DNA from 4 places in the Klebsiella sp. PL-2018 genome. Region 3 is predicted to be linked to each of the others. Evidence: riboswitches for the same ligand, from Rfam matches in the RefSeq annotation. Region 3 holds a riboswitch; each other region holds the start of a gene.
What was found. Region 3 has a riboswitch for thiamine pyrophosphate ahead of MKleb_RS13830 (TenA family protein). Riboswitches for the same ligand answer to the same signal wherever they lie in the genome.
Positions count from the first base shown of each region.

Region 1: it holds a riboswitch for thiamine pyrophosphate, as region 3 does, so the genes downstream of both, thiM (hydroxyethylthiazole kinase) here and MKleb_RS13830 (TenA family protein) in region 3, are expected to answer to the same signal.
Region 2: it holds a riboswitch for thiamine pyrophosphate, as region 3 does, so the genes downstream of both, thiB (thiamine ABC transporter substrate binding subunit) here and MKleb_RS13830 (TenA family protein) in region 3, are expected to answer to the same signal.
Region 4: it holds a riboswitch for thiamine pyrophosphate, as region 3 does, so the genes downstream of both, thiC (phosphomethylpyrimidine synthase ThiC) here and MKleb_RS13830 (TenA family protein) in region 3, are expected to answer to the same signal.

Region 1 is NZ_CP077673.1:3,940,708-3,942,902, forward strand. It holds gene thiD (bifunctional hydroxymethylpyrimidine kinase/phosphomethylpyrimidine kinase) at 1-191, opposite strand, end outside; gene thiM (hydroxyethylthiazole kinase) at 188-961, opposite strand; TPP riboswitch at 996-1,092, opposite strand; gene MKleb_RS18395 (alkyl/aryl-sulfatase) at 1,325-2,195, shown strand, end outside.
Region 2 is NZ_CP077673.1:938,273-940,467, reverse strand. It holds gene sgrR (HTH-type transcriptional regulator SgrR) at 1-853, shown strand, start outside; TPP riboswitch at 891-1,053, shown strand; gene thiB (thiamine ABC transporter substrate binding subunit) at 1,085-2,068, shown strand; gene thiP (thiamine/thiamine pyrophosphate ABC transporter permease ThiP) at 2,044-2,195, shown strand, end outside.
Region 3 is NZ_CP077673.1:2,971,861-2,974,055, reverse strand. It holds gene MKleb_RS13835 (ABC transporter ATP-binding protein) at 1-260, opposite strand, end outside; gene MKleb_RS13830 (TenA family protein) at 257-952, opposite strand; TPP riboswitch at 1,023-1,124, opposite strand; gene MKleb_RS13825 (Gfo/Idh/MocA family protein) at 1,277-2,195, opposite strand, start outside.
Region 4 is NZ_CP077673.1:327,941-330,135, reverse strand. It holds gene nudC (NAD(+) diphosphatase) at 1-209, opposite strand, end outside; gene MKleb_RS01520 (Rsd/AlgQ family anti-sigma factor) at 305-802, shown strand; TPP riboswitch at 857-970, shown strand; gene thiC (phosphomethylpyrimidine synthase ThiC) at 1,056-2,195, shown strand, end outside.

The DNA of each region.
Region 1 (2,195 bases), 970 kb from region 3:
AGCTGTGCGGCGACAAAATCAGGCTCTATCCGGTACACCGACTGGACGCCGCGGGTGTTTTGCGCCACCAGCGCGGTGATGACCGAGCAGCCGTAAGCGCCCAGCGCCGAGAAGGTTTTGAGATCCGCCTGGATCCCCGCGCCGCCGCTCGGGTCGGTGCCGGCGATGGTTAGCGCATTAATTCGTTTCACAGATCGCCTCCCGCATAGAGCGCATCGAGGAAGGCGGGAGTAAAGCTGCCGGGGCCGCCCTGCAGCGCCGCTTTTCCCCCCGCAAGCTTCATCAGACCGCAGGCCGCGGCCACGTTCTCCAGCCGATCGCCGGGCATCGCCGCAGCGGCGGCAACCACCGCCGACAGCGCGCAGCCGGTGCCGACCACCCGGGTCATCAGCGGATCGCCGCCGGTGACCATGCGAATGCGCTGGCCGTCGGTGACGTAATCAACCTCCCCGGTCACCGCGACCACGGTATTCAGCTGGCGGGCTAACGCCTGGGCTGCGGGCAGCGCTGCGGCGGCGGTATCGGTCGTATCGACGCCGCGCCCGCCGCCGCTCATTCCGGCCAGGGCCATAATTTCCGACGCATTACCGCGAACGGCGGCAGGCTGCAGCGCCAGCAGCTCCCGGCAAAATTCTGTCCGTAAGGTCAGCACGCCGACCGCCACCGGGTCCAGCGCCCACGGCTTACCCGCCTGCTGCGCGCTGCGCGCCGCCGCACGCATCGCCGCCGCGCGTTCAACCGTCAGCGTACCGACATTAATCAGCAGCGCATCGGCAATGGCGGCAAACTGGCTGGCTTCGTCCGGGTCGATAACCATCGCCGGGGATGCGCCAATCGCTAACAGGACGTTGGCGGTAAAGGTCTGCACCACGTCGTTGGTCATGCAGTGAACAAGAGGAGAATGGCGGTGAAAAAGGTGCCGCAGATGGGCAATATGCGCGGGGTTCAGCAGGTCAGACATCGTTTGCTCCCGCCAGGCGATGAAGAAGCGACGACCCTGCGGTCTCTGACTTCCCTACGCTGGCATTATCCAGATCAGGTGGTACGGGTTTTTCTCAGCCTTCACAAGGAAGGGCACCCCGAGTCATTGAGAGATAAAAACGTTCTCAGCGGGCAGGTTACGGTAAGTCGCGGGACAACGCAAGCCGGCCCGGCGTAGGTATACAAGCGCAAGGCAATTCAAAATTAACAATAAGCAATCAAATAATTAACAAAACAAACACTTTTGCAGATACGTGTTTATAGTTTAGGAGGCGTTACAGGATGTAACCCGACGTCATATCGAAATTAACGAGTGAATCAGCGTAAAACCATGAGGATTCCGATGAAATTAACACCGATTATGAAAAGTCTGGCTCTGGCAGGAATTATCTCGACTCTCCCTGTGACCAGCTGGGCCGAAACGTCGCCGAAAGAAGCCGCTGCGGCGACCAAACAGGCAAACGACGCGCTGTATAAACAGCTCCCCTTCTCCGACAACACCGACTTTACCAACGCGCATAAAGGTTTTATTGCCGCGCTTCCTACGGAAGTGATTAAAGGTGAACAGGGCAACGTTATCTGGAACCCGCAGCAGTACGCCTTTATCAAAGAGAGGGAAAAGGCGCCGGATACGGTCAACCCCAGCCTCTGGCGTCAATCCCAGCTCATCAATATCAGCGGCCTGTTTGAAGTGACCGAAGGCGTGTACCAGATCCGCAACCTCGATCTCTCCAATATGACCATCATTGAAGGTAAAGAGGGCATCACGGTTGTGGATCCGCTGGTATCAGCGGAGACCGCAAAGGTCGGAATGGATCTGTATTACAAAAATCGCGGCAATAAGCCGGTCGTTGCGGTGATCTACACCCACAGCCACGTTGACCATTACGGCGGCGTGCGCGGCGTGGTCGATGAAGCCGATGTCAAATCCGGCAAAGTCAAAATCTACGCACCTTCCGGTTTTATGGAAGCTGCCGTTGCTGAAAATATTATGGCCGGTAACGTGATGAGCCGTCGCGCCAGCTATATGTACGGCAACCTGCTCAAACCGGATGCCACCGGCCAGGTTGGCGCAGGTCTCGGCACCACGACCTCTGCCGGCACCGTCACGCTGATCGCTCCCACCAATATCATCGAGAAAGATGGTCAGAAAGAGACCATCGACGGCCTGACCTACGATTTTATGCTGGCGCCGGGCTCGGAAGCACCGTCGG
Region 2 (2,195 bases), 2.0 Mb from region 3:
CGGGCCCTACTCGGTTGTGCGTAATAACCAGAATCAGCTCAAAATTCACGCCTTCGATGACTATTTCGGCTACCGGGCGCTGATCGATGAAGTGAACGTCTGGGTCCTGCCGGAAATCAGCGAAGAACCCAACGGCGGGTTGACGTTACAGGGCACCACGCAAAGCGAAAAAGCGGTGGAAAGCCGCCTGGAAGAGGGGTGTTATTACCTGCTGTTCGACGCCCGCAGCCCGCTGGGCGGTAACAGCGCGGTACGCCAGTGGCTAAGCTATGTGTTCCAGCCCGCTAACCTGCTCTATCACGCCGGCGAGCACTATCAGGGCAACTGGTTCCCGGCGTATGGCCTGCTGCCCCGCTGGCATCATGCGCGCAGCCACGCCTGCGAGAAGCCTGCCGGCCTTGAGACAGTCAGGCTGACCTACTACCAGGATCACGTCGAGCATCGCGTGATGGGCGGGATCATGGCAACGCTGCTGGCCGAGCATCAGGTTAAGCTGGAGATCCAGGAGCTGGAGTATCAGGAGTGGCACCGCGGGGAGGTGGTCAGCGACGTTTGGCTCAACAGCGCCAACTTTACGCTGCCGATCGATTTCTCCCTGTTTGCCTGGCTGTATGAAGTTCCGCTGATTCGCAACTGTATCCCCATCGACTGGGAACATGACGCCGCTCGCTGGCGCGCGGGCGAGCTGAACCCGGCCACCTGGAGTCAGCAGCTGTTGGCCAATCAAACCGTGGTGCCGCTGATCCACCACTGGCTGATGATCCAGGGGCAGCGCAGCATGCGCGGCGTACGCATGAACACGCTCGGCTGGTTTGACTTTAAGTCCGCGTGGTTCGCGCCGCCGGAGCCGTAATGCTTTCCGTTGGCAAACAAAATCATTACACTAACTGCCGTTCTCAACGGGGTGCTAATAAACATACGCAATCTCATTCAAGTTGCCTCAACGCGCGGTTAGCGCAGAAGCAACCCGAAGATAAAGCGTATGGGCTGAGAAAATACCCGTCGAACCTGATCCGGATAACGCCGGCGAAGGGATTTGAGGCCCTCTCAAAATCCTTTGCCACCCCTTTTTCTGAGGTGCAAAGTGTTGAAAAAATTACTCCCCCTGCTGGCGCTGGTCGCCGCGCCCGTTTTTGCCAAACCGCTGCTCACCGTTTATACCTACGACTCGTTCTCCGCCGACTGGGGCCCGGGCCCGGCGGTTAAAAAAGCCTTTGAAGCCGACTGCGGCTGCGAGCTGAAGTTCGTGGCACTGGAAGATGGCGTCTCGCTGCTCAACCGCCTGCGAATGGAAGGCAAAAACAGCAAAGCCGACGTGGTGCTGGGACTGGATAACAACCTGCTGGAAGCCGCTTCGCAAAGCAAGCTGTTCGCCAAAAGCGGCGTCCCGGCCAGCGCGGTCAGCGTGCCCGGCGGCTGGGACAACGACACCTTCGTGCCGTTCGATTACGGCTACTTCGCCTTTGTTTACGATAAAAACAAGCTGAAAAATCCGCCGAAAAGCCTGAAAGAGCTGGTTGAGGGCGAGCAAAAATGGCGGGTGATTTATGAAGATCCGCGCACCAGTACGCCGGGCCTGGGCCTGCTGCTGTGGATGCAAAAAGTCTACGGCGATAAAGCGCCGGAAGCCTGGCAGAAGCTGGCGGCGAAAACCGTTACCGTTACCAAGGGCTGGAGCGAAGCCTACGGCCTGTTCCTGAAAGGCGAAAGCGATCTGGTGCTGAGCTACACCACCTCCCCGGCTTACCACATTATCGAAGAGAAAAAAGATAACTACGCCGCGGCAAACTTCGCTGAAGGCCACTACCTGCAGGTTGAGGTAGCCGCCCGCACCGCGGCCAGCAAACAGCCGGAGCTGGCGGAAAAGTTCCTTAAATTTATGGTATCGCCGGGCTTCCAGAACGCGATCCCCACCGGCAACTGGATGTATCCGGTGACGACGGTTGCGCTTCCGGCAGGCTTTGACGCGCTGATGAAACCGCAAACGACCCTCGAATTCACACCGCAACAGGTGGCCGCCGAACGTCAGAACTGGATTAGCGCATGGCAACGCGCCGTCAGCCGCTAGCTTTCGGCTGGCTCCTGCCGGGACTCACGGCGGCCATCGTGCTGGTCGTCGTGGCGCTGGCCGCCTTTCTGGCGCTATGGTTCAGCGCCCCGGAGACCTCCTGGAACGCGCTTATCCGCGACAGCTA
Region 3 (2,195 bases):
AACCACGGATACAGCAGATCTTTTTGCCCCATCCACGCCAGCCGCTTGTTTATTGGCTGCCCGTCGCTGGCGCGAACCTCACCGGCGGTGGCTTTTGCCAGCCCGGCGATAATACGCAGCAGGCTGGTCTTTCCGGCGCCGCTGGCCCCCAGCAGCGATACCCACTGGCCGCCGGGGATAGTGAACGTCAGATTGTCGAAGATCTGCCGCGAGCCAAAGCGCAGGCCCAGGCCGTGCACCTCAATTCCGGGAGCCGTCACGCCGGGCGCTCCGCGACGGCGTTAAGGCCCATCTGCCAGAAGTTAGCCTCCAGACGCGTGGCGGTGGTGAAAATAGCGCTGAGTTCAGCGAAACGCGCCTCACCGCCGCGCTGCTGCCAGAGGGTTTCCAGCAGGCCGATGGCGTTATTGACGCCGTTCAGGTAACCCTCATCGCCGTAGTTGCGGATCCACGAGTCATAAGGATTGGCGGTCAGCCGGGTCGCCGGATCGTGCAGCAGGCCGAGGCCGATTTCCGCGTAGCCGGCCACGCAGGGCATCAGCGCCGCCAGCAGATCCAGGGCGTCGCCGGAGTGGCCAATGTCCAGTACGTAGCGGGTGTAGTTGACGGTTTCCGCGGCTTCCGTTTCGGCGGCCATCGTCGCTTCATCCAGCCCCCATTCCCGGCAGTAGCCAACGTGGAGCGGCAGTTCGTCGAGAATGGCGTTCATCGACGCGGCGGCAGCGCGCATTTCCGCCAGGGTGCGCAGCTTGCTGACCAGCAGGGCGTAGCTGCGGGCGAAGTGGATCAGAAACAGATAGTCCTGCGTCAGATAGCGGCGAAAAGCGGGCTCGGGGAGGGTACCGTTGGCGAGCTGGCGCAGGAAGGGGTGGGCGACGTAGTGCTGCCAGTCGGCGCCGGCCTGCTGACGCAGACGACCATAAATACCCTGGGTAAACGCGGGAAGAATCACAGGACCTCCTGAAAAAAAGGGAGATCCGGGCGTGCTGAAAGAAGTGTGAACAGGCAATGGCGCAAAACTGGCGGAAATGCCGACCCGTCCCTTCGCTGGCATGACCCAGATCAGGTTCAAAGGGTTCGGCTTACGCCATCTCAGCCCTCACGGGACACCCCTCGGTTTGGCCCCTGTTATACGACATTCCCTTTTTGATTACAATGCTGTGAATTTTATGAGGAAAGGTGACGTTGTCACGTGTGAGTGTCGCGAGAAAGGGCTTTGTACATCGCGGCAGCCCGGCGGCGGCTGATGCCTTGCCGGGCGCGTATTATCAAAGGATCAGTGAAATTCTACCCAGCTGGCGCCGCTGTCTGCTGAACGTACGCACTTCTCGACCCAGTGCACGCCGAGCGCCCCGGCTCTGGCATCCGGATACCAGAAGTTTTCCAGCAAAGCCGCGTCGCGACGGTCGGTGGCATCCATGGCGATGGCAAAGCGGCGATACAGATTCGACCAGGCCTCAAACAGCCCTTCGGGATGGCCGCCGCCGATCCGGTCGTCCTGCAGGGCCAGCGGATCGAGATAGGACATTCCGCGTTCGAGGATGCGCACCGGCTCGCCCTGAATTTCGTAGCGCAGCTGGTTCGGCTGTTCATCCCACCACTCCAGGCTGGCTTTCTCCCCGACGATGCGGACCTTCTGTCCGTGCATTGAGCCGCTGTTGACCGCCGAGCACCACATCGACCCTACGGCGCCGTTGTCGTACTCCATCAGCACATGCGCGTTATCCTCCAGCGGCGCGCGGCTTTTGACAAAGCTCTGGCGGGAGCACATCAGGCGAGTGATATTGAGCTTCGGCGCCATGGTCTCCGCCAGGAACAGCGGGTGGGTGGCCAGATCGCCCAGCACGTAGCTGGGACCGACAAATTTCGGGTCCACCCGCCAGCGGGTGCTGGGGTTATCCTGCTCTACCGGCTGGTTATGGAAACCGTGGGCGAACTGCATATTGATGATGCGGATCTCGCCCAGTAGCCCCTGTTCAATCATCTGCCGCGCCTGGAGAATCAGCTGATGCCCGGCGTAGCCGTAGGTGACGCCGATGATTTTGCGCTGCTTTTCGCTCAGGGCCACCAGCGCATCGGCCTCTTCGCCGGTAAAACAGAGCGGTTTTTCGCAGACCACATGCAGTCCGGCCTCCAGCGCCGCGCGGCAAATGGCGTAGTGGGTGTTGTTTGGCGTGGCGATGGAGACCGCTTCA
Region 4 (2,195 bases), 2.6 Mb from region 3:
TGGCGCAGCGATCCCATCTCATGCCGGCGATCCTGGCGTACCAGCCACACCGGATCGCCCTGCCATTCTCCGATTCGCAGCGCGGGCTGCCCCGCAAGATTAAAATTTACCGCTTCGCCGTAGGGCAATTCTCCGTCGGGCAACCATAATTTCTGTTCGTGGCTGACGATCCACCAGCCGCGATCTAATTTTTCAATAATACGATCCATATCTATTGCACTACCTTTATTTTACTGGCACTTTTAACATTAAATTTACATTTTGGTGAGCAACGTATTTCTCTTAAAACCTTGCGGAGTCAACCATGTTAAACCAGCTGGAAAACCTGACGGAACGTGTTGGAGGCAGCAATAAACTGGTCGATCGCTGGCTACAAGTACGTAAGCATTTGCTTGTGGCTTACTACAACCTGGTTGGCCTGAAGCCCGGCAAAGAATCATTTATGCGGCTTAATGAGAAAGCGCTGGATGATTTTTGTCAAAGCCTGGTGGACTACCTCTCCTCCGGCCATTTTAATATTTATGAACGCTTTATCGGCGAATTGGAAGGCGATACGCCACTTTTAGCCGCCACTAAGATTTATCCACAGCTGCAGGCCAATACCCAGCAGATCATGGATTATTACGACTCCTGCCTCGAAAACGCCATCGATCACGATAACTACCTTGAGTTCCAGCAGGCGCTGTCGGATATCGGCGAAGCGCTGGAAGCGCGCTTTGCGCTGGAAGATAACCTGATCGCCCTCGCCGTCGCCCACAGCCGCAAAGACAACGTCAGCGACAATATCGCGCCGACCGCTTGAGTTGTGAGCCATTAACGCGTAGTTTACATACATTCCCCCTCACGGAGAGGGGATGTCATCTTGTCGGAGTGCCCATTTTCCACACTGGAAAAGGCTGAGACCGTTAATTCGGGATCCGCGGAACCTGATCAGGCTAATACCTGCGAAGGGAACAAGAGTAAACTGCGTTTAGCATCTGCCTCTTCAGGGCCGATCGCATCTGTTACTCCATCCGTCGTCTGGCAAGCCATATCCTGTTTAACTGGAATGAGCTATGTCTACAACCAAACTCACGCGTCGAGAGCAACGCGAACGCGCCCAGCGCTTTATCGACACCCTGGAAGGTACCGCATTTCCCAATTCGCAGCGCATCTATATCCCCGGTTTGCAGGAAGATATTCGCGTACCGATGCGCGAAATTCAGCTGAGCCCGACGCTTATCGGCGGCAGCAAAGATAATCCTCAGTACGAAGCGAACGAAGCTATTCCGGTCTATGACACCTCCGGCCCCTATGGCGATCCGCACGTCGCGATTAACGTTCAGCAGGGTCTGGCAAAACTGCGTCAGCCGTGGATTGATGCGCGCCGCGACTGCGAAGCACTCAGCGATCGCAGCTCGGCCTATACCAGAGAGCGGCTGGCGGATGATGGCCTCAACGAACTGCGCTTTACCGGCCTGCTCACGCCCAGGCGCGCCATCGTCGGGAAATGCGTGACGCAGCTGCACTACGCCCGTCAGGGGATTGTCACCCCGGAAATGGAGTTCATCGCCATTCGCGAGAATATGGGCCGCGAGCGTATTCGTGGCGAAGTGCTGCGCCAGCAGCATCCGGGCGTTGGGTTTGGCGCGCGGCTGCCGGAGAATATCACCCCGGAGTTTGTGCGCGCTGAAGTCGCCGCCGGGCGCGCGATTATCCCGGCCAATATTAATCATCCGGAATCCGAACCGATGATTATTGGCCGCAACTTCCTCGTGAAGGTTAACGCCAATATCGGCAACTCGGCGGTCACTTCGTCGATTGAAGAAGAGGTCGAGAAGCTGGTGTGGGCGACGCGCTGGGGAGCGGATACGGTCATGGACCTCTCCACCGGCCGCTATATTCACGAGACCCGCGAGTGGATCCTGCGCAATAGTCCGGTACCGATCGGTACGGTGCCGATCTACCAGGCGCTGGAGAAGGTCAACGGGATCGCCGAAGATCTCACCTGGGAAGCCTTCCGCGATACGCTGCTCGAGCAGGCGGAACAGGGGGTGGACTACTTCACCATCCATGCGGGCGTGCTGCTGCGCTACGTGCCGATGACCGCCAGGCGCCTGACCGGCATCGTCTCCCGCGGCGGCTCAATCATGGCGAAATGGTGCCTGTCCCATCACAAAGAGAATTTCCTCTACCAGCATTTCCGCGAAATCTGC